Regions from separate parts of the Pantoea sp. XAF26B01_ASV70 genome, predicted to be linked through region 1. Evidence: predicted binding sites of a transcription regulator. Region 1 holds the regulator's gene; each other region holds the start of a gene.

Region 1 (6,853 bases):
TTACGTCAACAACGGTTTTTACAACAACACCATTTTTCACCGCGTGATCCCGGGCTTTATGGTGCAGGGTGGGGGCTTCACTACGGACATGCAGCAGAAGCAGACCAACGCGCCGATCAAGAATGAAGCGGATAATGGCCTGCGTAACCTGCGCGGCACGATTTCCATGGCGCGTACCGCCGATAAAGACAGTGCGACCAGCCAGTTCTTCCTCAACGTCGCGGATAATGCATTCCTCGATCACGGACAGCGCGATTTTGGCTATGCCGTATTTGGTAAGATTGTGAAAGGTCAGGATGTGGTTGAAAAAATTTCTCAGGTACCGACCAAAGATGTGGGTCCTTACCAGAATGTTCCATCCAAACCGGTAGTTATCCTCTCCGCCAAAGTCCTGCCTTAAGTCCGTTCGTCGCCATCTGCGGATGGCGACCGCCTGCCGCATCCGGCAAAGCCAGAATTTGCTCTTATACTTAGGGCAAAAACCTGAGCAGGAGGCGGCATGGCGAACAAACTCACCGAAAAACAGAAGGTCACCCTGTGGCGACAGCGGCGTAGCGCCAGCTATCAGGCCAGCTGTCGGCTGGAAGGCTTCTCGCCAAATGAAACCAGCGTAAACAGCGATGATGCGGCCGCACGTCTGGCGTCACTGAGGAGGCAATATGGACTCTAATACCGCCGTCAGCCAGGATCCCTATCTGTGGCAGCATGACAATGTGCTGAAAAACCTGCCCGATATTCACGATGCCGCGCAGCTGCGTAAGGCGGAGCTGAGTTTTAGTGCGGCGCGTGCCGCCACGCTGGAGCTGGGCCCACGTAATCCTGGACTGCCTTACCTGCGCCAGATCCACCGTACGCTGTTTCAGGACGTCTACAGCTGGGCTGGTGAACTGCGCACTATCGATATCTGGCGCGATGAGACGCCGTTCTGTCATTTCGAATATATCGAAAAGGAAGGTAACGCCCTGATGGCCGCGCTGGAGGAGGAGAAGGGCCTTGCTGACCTGCCACGTGACGCGTTTATTGAGCGTGTTGCCCACTACTACTGCGAAATCAATATGTTGCATCCTTTCCGCCACGGAAACGGTCGGGCGCAGCGGATTTTCTTTGAACAGCTGGCGCTGCATGCCGGTTATCTGCTCTCCTGGGAAGAGACTGACGCTGAAAGCTGGAAAGCGGCGAATCAGGCCGGTGTGGCCGGAGACCTGACTCTGCTGGAGCAGGTATTTGCGAAAATGGTGAGCGAGGCGGCTTAACCGCGTAGAATAGCGGCGCGGGTAATTATTCTGGACTGGCCATGCTGCTGCTTATCGACAATTACGACTCCTTTACCTGGAATCTTTATCAATATTTCTGCGAGCTGGGCGCGCAGGTTCAGGTGGTGCGCAATGATGCCATCACGCTGGAGCAGATGGCGGCGTTACCGCTGACTCATCTGGTGATCTCCCCTGGTCCCTGCACGCCGTCGGAGTCAGGCATTTCGCTGGCGGCGATCCGGCATTTCGCCGGTCAGCTGCCGGTGCTGGGCGTCTGTCTGGGCCATCAGGCAATTGCGCAGGCGTATGGCGCGCAGGTCGTGCGTGCGCGTCAGGTGATGCACGGCAAAACCTCTGCGATTCAGCACACTGGCCAGGGCGTGTTCCGCACTCTGAATAATCCACTAACCGTGACCCGCTACCATTCGCTGATTGTACAGCGCGACTCCCTGCCAGATGCCTTCGAGGTGACTGCCTGGACGGTGCGTGACGGCGAGCCTGACGAAATTATGGGATTCCGCCATAAAACCCTGGCGCTGGAAGGCGTGCAGTTCCATCCCGAAAGCATTCTCAGCGAGCAGGGACATCAGCTGCTGCGCAATTTCCTTGAGCAATAAGTTGCCTTTGAGTGATTTTTTATGCATATTTTGTGATTATTATTTCAAAGTTGCACATCAATCATCTAAATGGGGTCATCAATGGCAGCGGAAAAAATTGCGGTCACGCGGGAGACGTTCGATAACGTTATTTTGCCTGTTTATGCACCTGCGCAGTTCGTGCCGGTAAAAGGCAAGGGCAGTCGTGTATGGGATCAGCAGGGCAAAGAGTATATCGATTTCTCAGGTGGTATCGCCGTCACCGCACTTGGACACTGCCATCCTGCGCTGGTCGAGACGCTGAAAAGTCAGGGCGAGACGCTGTGGCACACCAGCAACGTCTTCACCAACGAACCGGCGCTGCGTCTTGCCAGTAAGTTAATTCAGGCGACCTTTGCCGAGCGGGTCTTCTTCGCTAACTCCGGGGCCGAAGCCAACGAGGCCGCCTTTAAGCTGGCGCGCTACTACGCCTGCAAACGTCACAGCCCATTCAAAAGTAAGATTATCGCCTTTCATAACGCCTTTCATGGCCGGACGCTGTTTACCGTCACGGTCGGCGGACAGCCAAAATATTCTGATGGGTTCGGGCCTAAACCGGCGGATATCGTCCATGTGCCGTTCAATGATCTGAACGCAGTGAAAGCGGTCATTGACGATCATACCTGCGCCATTGTGGTTGAACCGATTCAGGGGGAGGGTGGCGTCGTGCCCGCAACGCAGGAATTTATGCAGGGACTGCGTGAGCTTTGCGATCAGCACCAGGCGCTGCTGGTGCTGGATGAAGTGCAGAGCGGCATGGGGCGCAGCGGCAAGCTATTCGCCTATGAGCATTATGGCATCCAGCCCGATATTCTGACCTCAGCCAAAGCGCTGGGCGGCGGTTTCCCGGTCAGCGCCATGCTGACCACTAACGAGATCGCCTCGACCATGGCGCCGGGCGTGCATGGCACCACCTATGGCGGCAATCCACTCGCCTGCGCCATCGCCGAAACTGCGCTCGATATTATCAATACGCCGGAGGTGCTGGCAGGCGTTGAGACACGTCGTCAGCACTTTGTCACGGCGCTGCAGGCCATCGATGCGAAGTATGATCTCTTCAGCGATATTCGCGGCAAGGGTCTGCTGATTGGCGCGGCGCTGAAACCGCAGCATGCCGGTAAAGCACGCGATATCCTGAATGCCGCGGCCGCAGAAGGCGTGATGGTGCTGGTTGCCGGCACCGACGTGATGCGTTTTGCCCCGTCACTGATCATTGAGCCTGCCGATATCGAAGAGGGCATGAGCCGCTTCGCCACGGCCGTCGGCAACGTGCTCAACGGCTAGCTTAGTTTTTACGTAAGCGTCTGATCAGCCAGCGGCCATGTTGCGGCCGCTGGTTCCACGCCAGCGATGAAATGGTGTACATCACGCTCAGATGATCGAGAATGCGCCGCACATGCTGCTCCACCACCGTGATCGGTCCCTCACTGATGTTCTCCAGCTCATCCAGCAGGTTAACCTGTGAGCTTTCACCATCATATTCCAGCCGCTGCTGACACCGCTGCAGCGCGATTTCACAGGATTGCAGGTAACGCTCAGCCAGCGAGGCAGTGAGCATGGTGTGCTCACGCGCCAGAATCGTCATGGCGTTGATATGCTCGACGATAAACTGACTGTGCGTGACCCAAAGCCGCATATCACTCAGATAGCGGGAGTTGAACGCGGGTTCCTGCATCGCCTGATTCAGTGAGTTAAACAGCGCATTGTGTGCCTGATTGACCTTCACCCGCTGATAAGCCAGTTTCTCTGGTGACTGTTCGTCACCCAGCAACAGCCGCAGCGCATCCTGATAAGTTTCCAGTGCGTCATGGGCGTTCTGCCGCAGTAAGCCGCTCTGCCACTGCGGCCACAGCCAGAGCATCCCGCCAAAGGCGATCAGACAACCCATCAGCGTATCCATGAGTCGCGGCAGCAGAAACTGCGCGCCATTCAGCGACAGCAATTGCAGCGAGTAAACCGCCGTGACCGTAAAGCCAATCATCGACCAGCCATAAAACTGGCGGGTAAAGCGATAGCTGATAAAAGTAATTGCCAGCATGATCAGCAGCACCAGCGACTCCGGCACCGCCATGCGCAGCGTGGCGGCCGCGATCACCAGACCGGCAAAAGTGCCCAGCGCCCGGTGCTGAATGCGGACACGGGTAGCGCTGTAGCCGTTCTGGCTGACGAACATGATGGTCATCAGGATCCAGTAGGGTTTGGGGATGTTGAAGAACAGCGCCAGCGCGCTGCCCAGCATCAGCATCACCGCAAAGCGGCCGGCAGTGCGCAGGGCCGATGAGCGAAACGAGAGATAACTGCGCAGTGCCGGTAACAGCGGCAGACGGCGCTGGCGGTCAGCCATCAGATCGCGCTGATAAAGGGGTTTCTGGGTGCGCAGGACCCGCGCGATGCGGTTGAAGTGGTAAAGGCAGAAGTTACCCACCGGATTGTCGGGATGCTGATGGGCGATTTTCTCCAGCGCGCCGAGCTGTTTATCCATCGCAAAGCGATCGGGTAGCTGGTGATAGAGAATGTTATCCGCCAGCACCCGCAACCGGGCCGAGATGGTTTTGGCATTCCAGCGGATCACCGCTTCGGCGTGGCTCTGTTCGACCAGCTTCTGCACCTCTTCCGGCCGATGCAGGCTGACCGAGATATGTTCCTGCAGATCCAGCGCCACCTGAAAGGCGCGCGTCAGCCGTTTATGGCTGTGATCGCGGCTTGCCGACAGCATATGCATCTGCTGATAACAGGTGTTAATCAGATCGACCACTTTCTGCTGACGAGCCAGCAGCGGCGGCAGCGCCTTTTCTGGATCGGTCAGCTGCGTCAGCAGGGTATATTTTGCGTCGCAGTAGTTAGCCAGCTCGCGATAGATCAGGCTCAGGCTTTCGCGCATTGGCTGCTCTTTCCACAGCCAGAACCAGAACCAGTTAAAGAGCCCGTACCATAGCGTGCCGCCGATATAGAGCAGCGGGGGAACATAGATTGGCATGCGGCCAATCAGGCTCAGGGTAAAGATGGCGGCAATCAGGGTGCCGGGCAGCAGACGACCATGCAGCGGGCTGATCTCCCCGGTAACGCCGAGCAATAAGGGCATGGCAAACAGAATCAGCGGCAGCGGAATAGCATGCAGGGTGAGCCACTGCATCAGAAAGCTGCCGAGGGCAAACAGGCTGCCGCCAACAATCAGGCGTTTGAAGAAGCGTTTATGCGGGGTATCCAGACCGGCGATGTTGCAGCAGGCGGGCACTAATGAGAACAGCAGACCTTTTTGCAGGTCGCCAGCCAGCCAGCCCAGCGCCACCGGCAGACAGAGCACCAGCGTTTGCCGCAAGGCGTAGTTAACTTCAGGATGGTAAATAATTCGACGCCACATCGGCCCAACACAAACAATAACGGCGTGATGTTGCCATCACGCCGTGGGTGACAGGAATTAGCGGGTGCCGTAAACGACGATGGTTTTGCCGTGTGCGGAGATCAGGTTCTGATCTTCCAGCATCTTCAAAATACGGCCCACGGTTTCACGTGAACAACCAACAATCTGGCCAATTTCCTGACGAGTGATTTTAATTTGCATGCCGTCGGGATGCGTCATGGCATCTGGCTGCTTCGCCAGGTTGAGCAGGGTCTGTGCAATGCGTCCGGTTACGTCGAGGAAAGCGAGGTTACCCACTTTTTCAGACGTCACCTGCAGGCGACGCGCCATCTGCGATGAGAGTCGCATCAGGATGTCAGGGTTAACCTGGATCAGCTGACGGAATTTCTTGTAAGAAATTTCCGCCACTTCGCACGCGCTTTTCGCACGTACCCAGGCGCTGCGCTCCTGGCCTTCTTCGAACAGGCCAAGTTCACCAATAAAATCGCCCTGATTCAGGTAGGAAAGAATCATCTCTTTGCCTTCTTCATCTTTAATCAGAACCGCAACGGAACCTTTCACGATGTAGTAAAGCGTTTCTGCTTTTTCACCTTGGTGAATCAGCGTACTTTTGGATGGATACTTGTGAATATGGCAATGGGACAGGAACCATTCGAGTGTAGGGTCTGTTTGCGGTTTGCCGAGAACCATTCGCTATTATCCTCTGTTGTAATCGTGCCCAAAATACAGGGGGCAGTTTTCCCTGTCAGGCGGTGAAAGCTTCAAGCGTTTCCATTTCAGGAAATTATTCGGGCCGCATCAGGCGCAGTGCGCATCATCCTTCCCGGCTTCGTCATCGGGTGACGAAAAATATTTTCAGCACTGTTTGTAGCACAGCTTTTGCCGACTGTCTTCTGTTGTCTCGCTTCAGCTACGGGCGGATTTCTCTGGATTGCTGTTTACCAGGCGAAAGCGTACTCTGGCGACAAAACAGCGTATTCCGGAGCAAAAATCATGCAGGCAAGAGTGAAATGGGTAGAAGGGCTGACATTCCTCGGAGAATCCTCATCCGGCCATCAGATACTGATGGATGGAAATTCGGGTGATAAAGCGCCCAGCCCAATGGAGATGGTGCTGATGGCGGCGGGCGGATGCAGCGCGATTGACGTGGTATCAATTCTGCAAAAAGGCCGAAACGATGTGGCTGATTGTGAAGTAAAACTGACCTCAGAACGTCGTGAAGAGGCGCCGCGAATCTTTACGCACATCAACCTGCATTTTATCGTGAGTGGTAAAGCCCTCCAGGATAAAGCGGTATCACGCGCCGTGGATCTTTCTGCTGAAAAATATTGCTCTGTGGCCATCATGCTGGGTAAAGGCGTCAACATTACGCATAGCTATGAAGTGATCGAACTTTAGTACCAGCAGGGATCTTTTAAGGTCGCGGGCAAAATCTGTCGTGCTCTGCTGTCAGACTGTGCCTGCGCTGGGAACCGGGTCAGATCGGAAAGTCGCTTAAGCCAATCCCTGGCCGCTCGGCCCGCGCGATTACGCACCTCATCCCTGAGGTGCGCCCGTAGCCGGGCCAACGCGTTGCGTTGTTCAAAAACGCTCCCGGCGTTTTT
Region 2 (6,853 bases), 570 kb from region 1:
TGGTATTTTCAAAACCAACATCGTTCATCATCGCTTTCAGGGTCTCCTGATCGGGATGCATGCGGATCGATTCGGCCAGATAGCGATAGCTCTCTGCATCCTGCGCCACCAGCTGTCCGATACGCGGCAGAATGTGGAACGAGTAGGCGTCATACGCTTTGCTCAGCGGATCCAGAACGGGTTTAGAGAACTCCAGCACCAGCAGGCGTCCGCCCGGCTTGAGTACCCGGAACATAGAGGCCAGCGCCTTCTCTTTTTCCGTAACGTTACGCAGGCCAAAAGAGATGGTAATGCAGTCGAAATAGTTATCGGGGAAAGGCAGGGCTTCGGCATTGGCCTGTACGTAACTCACGTTGCCGACCACGCCCTGATTGCGCAGCTTTTCGCGGCCCATCTTCAGCATGGAACTGTTGATATCGGCCAGTACCACCTGACCCGTTTCGCCCACCAGGCGAGAAAATTTAGCCGTCAGATCGCCGGTACCCCCCGCCAGATCTAACACGCGCTGACCGCGACGTACGCCGCTGCTGTCAATGGTAAAACGCTTCCAGATACGATGGACGCCAAACGACATCAAATCGTTCATCAGGTCATATTTTGCCGCTACGGAGTGAAACACGTCCGCGACTTTGTCAGCTTTTTCGCTTTTGGCGACCGTCTGAAAGCCAAAATGGGTAGTTTCCTGCTGTGATTCATCTGCCATCGGTTTTACCTGCTCCACAAACAATACTTCCCGAAGTGTATCAGAGTCACGGAAGTCAGGCACGCTGCGCCCATACTATTCGTGGAGGCGCCTCACATGCATCTCACTCTCATCCGCATCACTGTCATCATCTGCATCATCAGCCGCCCGGTTTTCCGGCATGGCACGTTCGGCCAGCTGAGGATTGATTGGTCGTTTGATCTCCACGCCCAGCGCTCGAAATCCTTCAGTCTGCGCAATCAGATTGCCGCGCCCTTCCGACAGCTTTTTCATCGCCTCGCGATAGCTGTTCTGTGCTTTATCCAGGCTGTGACCAATGCCGCTCATGTCATCGACAAACAGCCGCATCTTGTCATAGAGCCGCGTTGCCCGATCGGCAATACGCTGCGCATTGCGGCTCTGATGCTCATAGCGCCACAGATTATTAATGGTACGCAACGCCACCAGCAGCGTGGTGGGGCTGACCAGCATGATGTTCTGCTGCAGCGCCTCACCAATCAGCTCAGGCTGGCGGTCAATGGCCAGCAAAAAGGCGGGCTCCACCGGGATAAACATCAGCACATAATCCAGCGATCGTAAGCCGGGCAATTGTTGATAATCTTTTCGTCCCAGCAGGCGGATGTGCGCCCGCATGGCAGCGACATGTTCCTGAATAGCCTGCTCTCGTTCGATCTCATCATCCGCATTGAAGTAGCGCTCATAGGCCACCAGCGTCATTTTGGCGTCCACCACCACATCTTTGCCCTGCGGCAGGCGCACAATCACATCCGGCTGCATCCTGCCCTGCTGTTCTGACTGAATGCTCACCTGGGTTTCATATTCGTAGCCTTCACGCAGTCCGGAAGCTTCCAGTACCCGGCTCAGCACCACTTCACCCCAGTTACCCTGGATTTTATTATCGCCCTTCAGCGCTTTGGTCAGGTTAAGCGCCTCCTGCGCCATCTGCGCATTCAGCTGCTGTAACTGCCGGATTTCATGGGTCAGGGTATGTCGCTCACGCGCTTCTGCGCCAAAGCTTTCATGAACCTGACGACGGAAGCCATCAAGCTGTTCACGCAACGGACCAATCAGCCCGTCCAGACTTTGCCGGTTCTGTTCATCGACGCGACGGCCGCTGTTTTCGAAAATACGGTTGGCGAGGTTTTCAAACTGGGCGCTAAGGCGTTGTTCGCTGTTGGTCAGCAGGCGCTGTTTCTCTTCTGCGGCGAAACGGGTCTCTTCAAGGCGAATGGTCACCTCACGCAGCTCCGCTTCCTGTGCGCTGTTGACCTCCAGCTGATTGCGCAGTTCACGATTAAGCTGCTCACTTTCATTACGCCAGTAATCAAGCTGTTGCAGTCGCTCATTGGCGCCGCTCAGCGCGCCGTGCAGCTGACGAAGCTCCTGCTCACGCTGCTGCGTCTGCTGCTGAAGCTGTTCGATTTGCTGCTGCTGACGCTGTTGCGCCTCTTCCTGCAGACGGCGCTCGGTCTGGAAACTGGCGACCTGATGGCCGGCACGTAACTGTGCCAGCATCCAGCCAATCCCTAACCCGGCAAGCGCCAGACAGGCGCTGATAATGATGTGCTGATCCATGATTTCCCCCGCGACTCAGGCTGCTGAGGGAAAGGTAGAGTCGCACTGTATGAATGTCCAGATAATTTTAGCAGGATTCAGCGCCTTACAGCGCCACCACCGTGAGCTTGCCAGCCTGCCACTCATCAATCAGAAAAAACGGCATGGGCAATAGCCATTCACCCTTTTTAACCTGCGCCAGATAGTGCCAGGTTGTCCCGCCCGAGGTGATCGCGACGCGCTGTCTGCTTCCCTCAGCGGCGCTGGATTTGCCGGTCATACTGGCAAAACCGGCATTGCTGCCCACATGGAAATGCGGCGTCTGCCAGCGCACGGGGGCATGGTCAGGCCACGGCTGGGCCTGATGAAAATGAAACAGCGCATCGTGGCTCAGGAGGCTTTCACGCACCGTCGGCCACAACGCCACCTTGAGGAAATATTGATCGGTGAAGCGCTGGCTGCCCTGATACTGCGCAATGAAATCGCGCATCGCCTGTTCCACATCCCGGAAGACGCCGTGACAGCCGCCCCACATCCCTGCCAGCAGCAGCTCAGTATGGGAGAAGTAGTCACGCATATGGTGGAACCAGTAAGGCGACGCCAGCCAGGCGTTAACCGCCGCCGCTTCGCGCTCCGAGAGCAGCGAGTCGGCATCACGCACGATAAAACGCTTCACGCCAGGATCGTCCATCACCAGGAAACGCCACAGGGTCGGAAACAGCGTTTTCTCGTGGGACATATCGATCAGCTGGACGTGCGGCTGGTCAAGGCGCTGCCAGACATGCTGCGGCACGCTGTCATCGAGGTAGATGCGGCAGACCCAGCCGGGATAGAGCTCAGGCGCCACTTCAACGTTTTTGATTAAGGTTTCACAGTAGCGCGGCTGATCGCCATAGAGGCAGAAAGCGATGACATTCTGGTGCGGATGAGTGAGATCGACAGGCTCCGGTTGCGGAGCGGGAAACGTGGCGCGCTGCCCCTGACTGAAACGCGCATCAGAGCGCATCAGCGAGGCCAGCCCATGACGCGCCACCTCATCCTTTTTATCCAGCCAGCCACACACTTCGGTCAGGCCATCCAGCCAGGTTTCGGAGGCGGTAGCCTGCACCGCGGGCGGCGACTGATAAATCTTCTGGTAGATTTTGTACGATTTATTGTACTGACCCAGACGCAGCAGGCAGAGCGCGTAGTCGCTCAGCACCTGCATCTGATTGGGCATCGTGCGCAATACCTCTTCACAGCATTGAGCGGCCAGCGCATAGTCGCCCTGTTGCATGGCGGCACGGAAACGTTCGGCACTGCGTTCCAGCATGGCTTTGAGTGCGGCCGGATTAGCACCAGGGGCAGGACGTCGGACGGGAATAGTATTGCGCATAAAAACTCTCAGGTTTCACTGATATTACGCGCCGTTAACTACCGGCCGCAGGTTTTGAGTCTGGACAAAAAACCTGCTGCCAGACGCGGTCGTTATAGTAAGCGACGCGCCGCTTCGACCACAATCTTCACTGCGTCACTTTCTGTCTGTTTCATGGTGACCGCATCCGGGATCTCTTTCTGAGTGCGGTTCACAATCACGCCCGCCACCATGCCGGCTCGCAGACCCTGGCTGGCGCACATGGTTAACAGTGTAGCGGATTCCATCTCATAGTTGAGAACGCCCATATCCTGCCACTCTTTCATCGATCCCCTGAAGCGACTGACTACGCGGCCCGAGACGGTGTCGTAGCGCTCCTGACCCGGATAGAAGGTGTCAGAAGAGGCGGTGATGCCGATATGCGTTTTCGCGCCACAGGCTTCTGCGGCGGCAACCAGCGCGGTGGTGCAGGCGAAATCAGCCACTGCCGGAAACTCCATCGGCGCAAAATGCAGGCTGGCCCCGTCCAGGCGAACGGATGCGGTGGTCACCAGCACATCGCCGACATTGATATGCGGCTGGATAGCGCCCGTGGTACCGACACGCAGGAAGGTACGTACGCCAAGCTGTGCCAGCTCTTCGACCGCAATCGAGGTCGACGGACCGCCAATGCCGGTTGAGCAGACCACGACCGGCTTACCATCAATTTTTGCCAGCCAGGAGGTAAATTCACGGTGTGAGGCGAGATGCGTGGCATCTTCCATCAGTCCGGCAATTTTCTTCACGCGCTCCGGATCGCCCGGCACAATCGCCAGGGTGGCGCCCTGCAGATCGGCTTTGGTCAGGCCAAGATGGAAAACGTCAGACTGTGTCATTTTCAGACTCCTGTTAAGGGAAGGTAGCGCGCCACTCTACGCCAGCACGCCCAATAAATATGTGACAAAATTCACTTAAAAAAATGAAAGTTACATTTCCCGAAAGATAAATTGTGACAACAATCACACAATAGCATCTTCCTGGTGCGGATAGCTCTCGGTGGGGCTGTGTCAGGGTCAGCGCAATGTTAAAGAGGAGGATGATTTTATTCGCTGCTGATTCTGTGACCCGACACCTGGCGCATACGCTTTCCGGCCAGGCTATAGTTACGTGATTGCGCAAATGCTTGCACGGAGAGAATAATGAAACCCAGTGATAATATGGCACAAAAACCGGCGACGGGCGGCTTTGCCCCTGCCGTGCAGCCCACCGCCTCCACCACCATCATTACCGATAGCCCGGCGATTCAGGCGGGTGAAACCTCAGTGCCCAGTCAGGGCGAAAACATGCCGGCATTCTTTGCAAAACCCCAGTCAGCGGAAGGCCCATGGCCTGTCGTGCTGGTCGTGCAGGAGATCTTTGGTGTGCATGAACACATCCGGGATATCTGCCGCCGCCTGGCGCTGGAAGGCTATCTGGCGATTGCGCCTGAGCTCTATTTCCGCGAGGGCGATCCCGCTGAGTATAACGATATCCCCACGCTGTTCAGCGAGCTGGTCAGCAAAGTGCCTGACAGCCAGGTGCTGGCCGATCTCGATCATGCAGCCAACTGGGCCGCACGCAACGGCGGCGATATTCGTCGCATGGGCATCACCGGTTTTTGCTGGGGTGGCCGAATCAGCTGGCTCTACGCCGCGCATAACCCGCAACTGCGCGCCGCCGTGGCGTGGTATGGACGACTGACCGGTGAGCGCACGCTGAAGCAGCAGAAGCATCCTATTGATATTGCGGTCGATCTGAATGCGCCAGTATTAGGTTTGTATGGTGGCCAGGATGAGGGTATCCCGCTGGAGAGCGTCGAGCAGATGCGTCAGGCACTGCATGCCGCCAATGCAACCGCAGAGATCATCGTCTATCCCGAAGCGGGTCATGCCTTTAATGCTGACTATCGTGCAAGCTACCATGCTGAATCTGCCAATGATGGCTGGCAGCGGATGCTGGCCTGGTTCAGGCAGTATGGTGTTGCATCGCAGTAAATAAAAAAGGGGCGCTTATGCGCCCCTGATTTTTTCGTCCACCAGACCCGATTCCCTACGCCGTTTCTCCACGCAATTTCTTCGCTGCCGTCACCATGTTCGCCAGCGCCTGACGCGTTTCCGTCCAGCCCCGTGTTTTCAAACCGCAGTCCGGGTTCACCCACAGACGCGCTTCCGGAATACGTTTCGCCGCCTTAAGCAACAGTGCTTCTATCCACTCCACGCTGGGGACGTTAGGCGAATGGATGTCGTAGACGCCGGGGCCGATTTCATTCGGGTAGTCGAAGTTTTCAAACGCCTCCAGCAGGTCCATGTCAGATCGCGAGGTTTCGATGGTGATCACATCGGCATCCAGCGCCGCGATAGCGTCCATGATGTCGTTGAACTCGCAGTAACACATATGGGTGTGAATCTGGGTTTCATCCCGCGCCACCGCCGCATTCAGTCGGAAGGCCTCCACCGCCCAGTTCAGGTAGGCGGCCCACTCTGACTGATGCAGTGGCAGACCTTCACGCAGCGCAGGCTCATCAATCTGGATAATCCCGATGCCGGCATTCTCCAGGTCTTCGACTTCATCACGCAGCGCCAGCGCGATCTGTTTCGCGATGGTTTCGCGTGACACATCTTCACGCGGGAATGACCAGCAGAGGATGGTTACCGGACCGGTCAGCATCCCTTTTACCGGCTTGTTGGTCAGCGACTGGGCATATCTGGCCCACTCAACGGTGATCGCCTCCGGACGACTGACATCGCCGATGATGACAGGCGGTTTCACACAGCGTGAACCGTAGCTCTGAACCCAGCCATTCTGTGTAAAGACAAACCCCTCCAGATGTTCGCCGAAGTACTCAACCATGTCGTTACGTTCCGCTTCACCGTGAACCAGCACATCCAGCCCCAGCCGCTCCTGTTCGAGAATCGCCTGCTTAATGTGCTCCGCGATGCCGGTGCGGTAATGGTTGCTGTCGAGCCGGCCCTGTTTAAAGTCGAGGCGCAGGCCGCGAATTTCAGTGGTCTGCGGAAAAGAGCCGATGGTGGTGGTAGGCCAGGCTGGCAGATTGAAACGCTGACGCTGCAGGACCGCCCGCACCGGATAAGCGCTCTGGCGTTCACTGTGCTGTGGGGTAATGGCCTTAATACGCTGGCCCACCGCCGCATTATGCACGCGGCGGGAGTGAGCGCGGGCGTGTACCGGTGCGCTCCAGGCTTCCAGCGCCGTCGCATCGTTGT
Region 3 (6,853 bases), on a different replicon from region 1:
CCCGCCAGACAGCAATGTTATGGCGATGTACGGCTACCTCATTCAGCAACTTAACCGGTTCAACCTGGCTTATCTGCACTTCGTTGAAGGCGCGACGGCCACCTCTCGTGATGTGCCTGCTGATGTGGACATGGACGCGCTGAGCGCCCAGTTCAACGGTCCGTTTATTGGCAATAACAACTATGACCTTGAGATGGCCATCAGCCGCCGCAACGCCGGAATTATTGATGCGGTTGCCTTTGGACGCCTGTTCATCTCCAACCCGGATCTGGTTAAGCGTCTGCGTTACGGTGCCGCGCTGACCATCGCGCCGAAAGAAGCCTATTACGGCGGTGGTGCAGAGGGTTATACCGACTGGCCGGAAGCCAGCTGCTGATAACGGTTTATGGCGGGTGACTACCCGCCCCTTTCACCAGAAGGAGAATTAAAAATGAATTACCTGCAACAGAAAACAGCCATTATTACGGGTGCATCCTCCGGGATTGGTGCGGCTACCGCGCGGGAACTTGCGCGTCATGGCGTGAATATTGTGGCGGCAGCACTGGACCAGGATGGCCTCGATACGCTGGTACGTCAGATTGAAGCTGAAGGGGGACGCGCTGTCGGCCTGGTAACCGATGTTACGCGTCTGGAAGAAACCCAGGCGCTGGTGAAGTTCGCCAGTGACACCTTCGGCTCCATAGACATACTGATTAACAATGCGGGCCTGATGCTTTTCTCAAGCTGGAGTGACGTTGCATGGGAAGAGTGGAACAAAATGGTCGACGTCAATATCAAAGGCTATCTGAACGCCATTGCCTCTGTGTTACCCGTTATGCTGAAGAAAAATGAGGGACAGATCCTGAATATGGCATCGGTTGCAGGTCATCAGGTGGATGCGGGTGCAGGGGTTTACAGTGCAACAAAATTCTTCGTCCATGCCATGACAGAATCGATGCGCAAAGACTTAGGGGTTAATAACGGGATACGCGTCAATACCATCAGCCCTGGCGTAATCAATACCGGCTGGGCCGATAAAGTCGGCGATCCTCAGGGCCGTAAAGTGGCTCAGGAACTCAATAAATTAGCCATCAGCCCACAGGATGTGGCTAATGCGGTGGTGTATGCACTTAATCAGCCGCAGAACGTTACCGTCAACGACCTGATCGTTTCTCCCACCAGACAAAACTGGTGATATCCGGATAACAGCGTCGGGGTTGCCACGCCATCCACCCTGCCCTGATGCTGATTATCAGGGCAATACTGCCCCGGCATGGCTCGCACGCCCTGATGCTACTTTCCTTCAATTTTCGCCTGATTAAGCCGCCGGGCTATCACTCTTTGCATCGCCTGAAAATTAAGAAGAAAACAGAGTAACTCAGAATTAATTCTTATAGGTTAACAGGGAAAACAGCCCAAACACTGCACTCCGACAGAGCAAATATTACATTAAATCATAGGGTAAATGCCGGTTTAGTGATTGACAAACTGTGATCAAAAATCCTGTCATAGTTTTCTTTAGCTTAACCTTTTCTTAAGATTAATCTTATAACATCGTCTCTGTATTAGCCCATGTTGGGCTGTTCCGGAGTATCACCCTATGCAAAATAACAACACAGCTTCTCACGCTCTCAGTAAAGTTCCGGCCGTTACCGCGGCTTTCTGGTTAACCAAAATCGCTGCGACTACCCTGGGTGAAACCGGCGGCGATGCGGTGACCATGTCGATGAATCTCGGTTACCTGACCGGGACATTGATTTTCGCCATCATCTTTCTGGTCGCGGTGGTGGTGCAGATAAATCGCCACAGTTTCAACAAATGGATTTACTGGTTCACCGTGGTGGCCACAACCACCGTTGGCACGACGATGGCAGATTTTGCCGATCGCTCACTGGGCATAGGGTATTTAGGTGGCACCGTGCTGCTGAGCACCCTGCTTATCCTCTCGCTTTTCCTGTGGAAAATCACCTGCGGTACGGTTGCGGTCAGTTCAGTGAGCAACGGCGTCACAGAGAGTTTTTACTGGGTCACTATTATGTTTTCACAAACCCTGGGCACGGCCTTAGGTGACTGGACGGCAGACACTGAAGGGCTGGGCTACGATGGCGGGATCCTGCTGTTTGTTGGCGCGCTGGCAATCATCTGGGCGGCCAGTCGCTTTACATCACTTTCGCGTACGGGGCTCTTCTGGGCGGCCTTTATCCTGACCCGACCACTGGGTGCCGTGGTCGGCGACTTTCTGGACAAACCCCTTGCCTCAGGCGGACTCGCGCTAAGCCGCTACGGTGCCTCACTGACGCTGGCGCTAATCATCATCGCTCTTCTGGTGATACTGCCACAGCGTCCGGCAATGAAGACCGCCACGGCGAGTTAAAAAACGTTACTGGCAAATGTACAGATAACGCATCGACTTAAACGTAATCAGGGCCGCCAGCGATGGCGGCTTTTTTATTATCTGATGCGTAACAGGCTACATCAGACAGAGCGCTCAAATGAGACGATTTGACCATCGGGTGCAGCAGAGAGTACTGGCAGACTCTCTGCTGGCTCCTGCATTTTCACCCGAAACGCCGTGTTGCTGGCATCAAGGAAAACGGTTCTCAGATGACGGTTACAGATGAACCATATTTCATCGCGGTCATTTGAAAGAATGTAGTAAGCATCTGATGTTTCAGAGGGGTTAAAACAGCCCAGCGCGCGATAAGCCGTCTGCGGGGTAAAACCGCTGGAAAGCGGCAGTGGCCTGGGGCCATGCGCTAACTCTTCAATCCTGAGGTAAAGCCCCTGTTCAAGCCACAGCATAATGTCACTCCCTGAGAGTAGAGAAACCGGGCTGAACGTGTCGGCTGCATTACCGCGAAGCAGAATGCCCGTTCACTGACCGATTTAGTGATCGGATAATTTTTCCGACGTGCAGAATCGTTATCCTGATCTGAGCATAGCAGCGGCGCGTTCTTATGCTTTTTTTATCTGCTTGCGGTGTTCTGCTACTCAAGGCGACTGGCGAGCAGCCGCAGCTGCTCAGCAATCTGCTTCAGATCACGCTGCTGCTGACCGGCGATACCCGTCGAGCTGCGTACCACCAGTTTTGCCGGAAGGATAGAAGAGGAACGCTGCTCATCCTGCTCACTGGCTAACAACAGACGCGCAACGGCCTCTTTGCCCTGTAAATCAAGATCGAGCGACACCGTGGTCAGCGCCGGATGGAAGAAGGCACTTTCATAGGTGTCATCGTAGCCAATCACCGAAATCTGCCCCGGCACCGCTACACCGCGCTGATGCAGCGCGCTCAGCACTCCCAGTGCCATCTGATCATTTCCCACCAGCAGCGCGCTGAACTCCGGCGCTTCACGCAGCAGTTGCAGCACGCCGTTGTAACCACTTTGCGCATCCCAGTTACCGTGGCTGACGCTGACCGGCTTCAGACGATAGCTCTCCAGCGTATCCAGCCAGCTCTTTAACCGCAGATTGGCAGAAACGGACTCCTCTGGCCCGGCCAGCAGAGCAAATTCCCGATGCCCCTGCTCGTAGAGATATTTGACACTGGCACGGGTACCGTCAGCCGGGTTAAACGAAACGTTAAACACCGCGCTGTACGGATCAACATCAAGAAACAGACACAGGATATCGTCGTTCTCCTGCACGATCCGCTCCGCATCACTGCTCTCCAGCGGGACGTTGATAATCACCTTATCCACGCGCTGCGACTTCAGCTCATTGATACAATTCTGCAGACTTTGATTGACGTTCTCATCAATCATGGCGATCAGCACCTGATAGTCAGCGGCATTGGCATATCGTTTAACCGCAGCGGCCACCTGCGAAGGAGCATGCAACGCCAGCGATGTGGTCACCAGACCCAGCGTTGTGCTCTGCTTACCCACCAGCTGTTGCGCCAGTCTGTTTGGCACGTAGCGCAGGGTTTCAATAGAGTTCTCCACCTTGCGCCGCGTTGATTCTGAGACGTTTGCCGACTTATTCAAAACCCGCGAAACCGTCTGATAAGAGACGCCAGCATGGCGGGCGACATCCTCTAAGGTGGCATTTTTTGATTTCATAATTCGCATCCCTGATTACCGATGGCGGAATGGTATCACAGCAGCCGAATAAGCCAGGTTACCGCAGTCACATTGCGCAAATAAAAAGTAAAAGTCATACCTTCACATCACGAGGTTTGGTGATCTGATTCACTAATCGTTACAAATACCGCCACTTTATTTGCAGTGCATCACACATTATCGCGATTTTGTTTGTCACCCATCTGACAAAAAGCGTTAACTGCCGCTGTCATGTGAACGTATTACAAATAAAATTGAGGATAACATGGAAACAAGGTTACGTACTGCTGCTGTGGCGCTCGCTGCGGCCCTGACCTCCCCGACGCTCTATGCTGCTATCGACAACATTGATTTCCATGGCTATCTGCGTGGTGGCGTTGGCGTATCGCAGGATGGCGGTATTGAAGAGTATCAAAAGAACAAGATTGGCCGTCTCGGCAATGAAGCCGACACCTACGGCGAGGTTGAGCTGGGCAGCGAAGTCTACAAAAAGGATGACGTCAGTTTTTACGTCGACACCATGGTCAGCATGTTCTCCGACGGTTCTAACGATAACGAAACCACCTTCGGTGACGATGCGCAGTTTGGTTTGCGCCAGCTCAATCTGCAGATTAAAGGGCTGGTGCCGGGTGACAAGAATGCGGTGATCTGGGGCGGTAAACGTTACTACCAGCGTCACGATTTGCACATCATTGATACCAAATACTGGAATATCTCCGGCTCCGGTGCGGGTATCGAAAATTACACTCTGGGCCCGGGCGCGATCTCCTTTGCCTGGATCCGTGGCGATGCCAATGACGTCGATTACCGGGTCGATGGCGATAACGACGTCAACATTAACTACCTGGATCTTCGGTATGCTGGCTGGAAACCGTGGAGCGGCGCCTGGACCGAGTTTGGTATTGATTACGCCATGCCGAACACGACTAAAAAGCAGGAAGAGTATGGTGGCCTGTATGATGCGGAAAACGGCGTTATGCTCACCAGTGAAATCAGTCAGGATATGTGGGGCGGCTATCAGAAACTGGTGTTCCAGTACGCTAACAAAGGCCTGGCACAAAATATGATTTCACAGGGCGGTGGCTGGTATGACATGTGGAACGATACCCGCGATGCCACCGGATACCGCGTAATCAATACCGGCCTGCTGCCGATCACCGACAAGTTCTCCCTGAATCAGGTCTTTACCTGGGGTTCAGCGGATGACGTCACCGCGCAGACCAGCAAAAGCACCCTGCTGTCGCTGGTGGGTCGTGGTCAATATCAGTTCACGCAGTATGTCCGCGGCATCGGCGAAGTGGGTAGTTTCTGGCAGAAAGATGAGAACAAAGTGGGCAGCGACTACAAACAGGCGGGTCAGAAATATACGCTGGCGCTGGGTCTTGCAGCCGGTCCCGAATTTATGTCACGCCCGGAACTGCGTCTGTTTGCCTCTTACCTGAATGACTCAGAAGACGGACACAGTTTCCAGGACAACACCAGTAACAACACCTGGAACTTCGGCGTACAGGTCGAAGCCTGGTGGTAACCAAGCAGTCTCCTCATTGTGATCATTGTTAAGCTCTTATGCAGGGGCTTATTTGGATAACCGGCGACGGTTATCCATTTTTTTTACTCCGGCTGAAGCGGCTTAAAGAATCGGGCTTCCAGCAACTGACGCAGCTGGTCGGATTGCGTACCAAAGATGGCATGAACTTCCTGCCCCAGAATCACCACGCCAATCGCCCCCGCCTTCTGTAATCCTGCCGTATCTACCGCCCTCAGCGATGTCACTTTCACCCGCAGCCGGGTTAAACAGGCGTCCACCTGCTGAATATTTTCACGCCCGCCGAAGCATTCTACAAGACGCTCCAGCAGCGCACTGTCTATCTCAACCTCTTCCGCCGTCAGCGGCTGCCGACTGAAATATTGCTTAAACGATTTCAGACTCACCATGTTGTTCTCCTCCAGATAATAAAAAGGCGGGCTGCTGCCCGCCACTCACGACTGATAAACGAAAACGAGGGGGAATGGCTTCAGGGCACTCACAGAAAATACACTCTTCCTGCCCTCAAACCCTATTCCTCTGCCACAAAGTCCGCAATTAAAGCCACGGCAGAACTTCCCACACACAACTCTCATGCTCAAAGCTCAGCCTGCCAACAAATTTAACCAAACCTGCTCATTATCCACAGTTCCCGCACCCTCCTGCCACAGACAATGCCCAAACTCAAAGCGATGGGGGCATATGCCTGGAGCAAAGCATCACGGGCCACGGACAAAAACGCCGGGAGCGTTTTTGAACAACGCAACGCGTTGGCCCGGGAACGGGCGCACCTCAGGGATGAGGTGCGTAATTGCCCGTGCTGAGCTGGCAGGGATGCCATCTTTTGCGTCTTTGCGGAAGGTACTGGCCCCCTGAGCCGATGCTAAACCTGCCAGCAAACGGCATTAAACTAACGTCAAAGGCTTGCGCCTTCAGTTAGCATCACACTCAGAACGCGACATCCCCACGGCGCCAGCACCAGCGATTCCCCCACAACCGAGCCATCGATCAAATCGCTGAGCCCAGCAGGCAACGACAGCTGCTGCACCTGACCGGTAAAATTCTGCACAAAAAGAAACGCCTGTTCGCCATCAGTGCGCCGCTGAACGACCACACCCGGTGGCAGATCAATCGCCAGCGCGCGCGGCAACGCCAGCTGCTTAATCAACGCACCATAAAAATCCCGCTGGAACGACAGATCATTACGCGACGCGATATACCAGGCTTTGCCCTGACCCACGCGATTCACCGTCACCGCCGGGGTACCGGCATAAAAATCGCTCTCGTAACT

Evidence for each region. Region 1 encodes CRP, which controls carbon source genes, mostly activating them, when cyclic AMP is high. Its sites were predicted from a motif close to ATGTGANNNNNNTCACAT; they were not measured.
Region 2: a site for CRP is predicted at 4,546-4,563, ahead of udp (uridine phosphorylase). Genes of this name have one in related genera too.
Region 3: a site for CRP is predicted at 4,196-4,213, ahead of ACX8ZY_RS21785 (maltoporin). Genes of this name have one in related genera too.

The regions. Positions count from the first base shown of each region.
Region 1 covers NZ_CM137251.1:413,243-420,095, forward strand. Annotated here, with positions in the region: gene ppiA (peptidylprolyl isomerase A) at 1-400, shown strand, start outside; gene ACX8ZY_RS01900 (YhfG family protein) at 500-670, shown strand; gene ACX8ZY_RS01905 (putative adenosine monophosphate-protein transferase Fic) at 660-1,253, shown strand; gene ACX8ZY_RS01910 (aminodeoxychorismate/anthranilate synthase component II) at 1,295-1,870, shown strand; gene argD (bifunctional acetylornithine/succinyldiaminopimelate transaminase) at 1,952-3,172, shown strand; gene ACX8ZY_RS01920 (YccS/YhfK family putative transporter) at 3,174-5,249, opposite strand; gene crp (cAMP-activated global transcriptional regulator CRP) at 5,307-5,939, opposite strand; gene ACX8ZY_RS01930 (OsmC family protein) at 6,243-6,647, shown strand.
Region 2 covers NZ_CM137251.1:3,992,028-3,998,880, forward strand. Annotated here, with positions in the region: gene ubiE (bifunctional demethylmenaquinone methyltransferase/2-methoxy-6-polyprenyl-1,4-benzoquinol methylase UbiE) at 1-703, opposite strand, end outside; gene rmuC (DNA recombination protein RmuC) at 779-2,278, opposite strand; gene ACX8ZY_RS18860 (tetratricopeptide repeat protein) at 2,364-3,632, opposite strand; gene udp (uridine phosphorylase) at 3,725-4,486, opposite strand; gene ACX8ZY_RS18870 (dienelactone hydrolase family protein) at 4,790-5,623, shown strand; gene metE (5-methyltetrahydropteroyltriglutamate--homocysteine S-methyltransferase) at 5,679-6,853, opposite strand, start outside.
Region 3 covers NZ_JBTNCJ010000002.1:476,974-483,826, forward strand. Annotated here, with positions in the region: gene ACX8ZY_RS21760 (alkene reductase) at 1-376, shown strand, start outside; gene ACX8ZY_RS21765 (SDR family oxidoreductase) at 431-1,174, shown strand; gene ACX8ZY_RS21770 (COG4705 family protein) at 1,580-2,353, shown strand; gene ACX8ZY_RS21775 (hypothetical protein) at 2,455-2,781, opposite strand; gene ACX8ZY_RS21780 (LacI family DNA-binding transcriptional regulator) at 2,967-4,037, opposite strand; gene ACX8ZY_RS21785 (maltoporin) at 4,303-5,565, shown strand; gene ACX8ZY_RS21790 (glucose PTS transporter subunit EIIB) at 5,649-5,972, opposite strand; gene ACX8ZY_RS21795 (beta-galactosidase) at 6,479-6,853, opposite strand, start outside.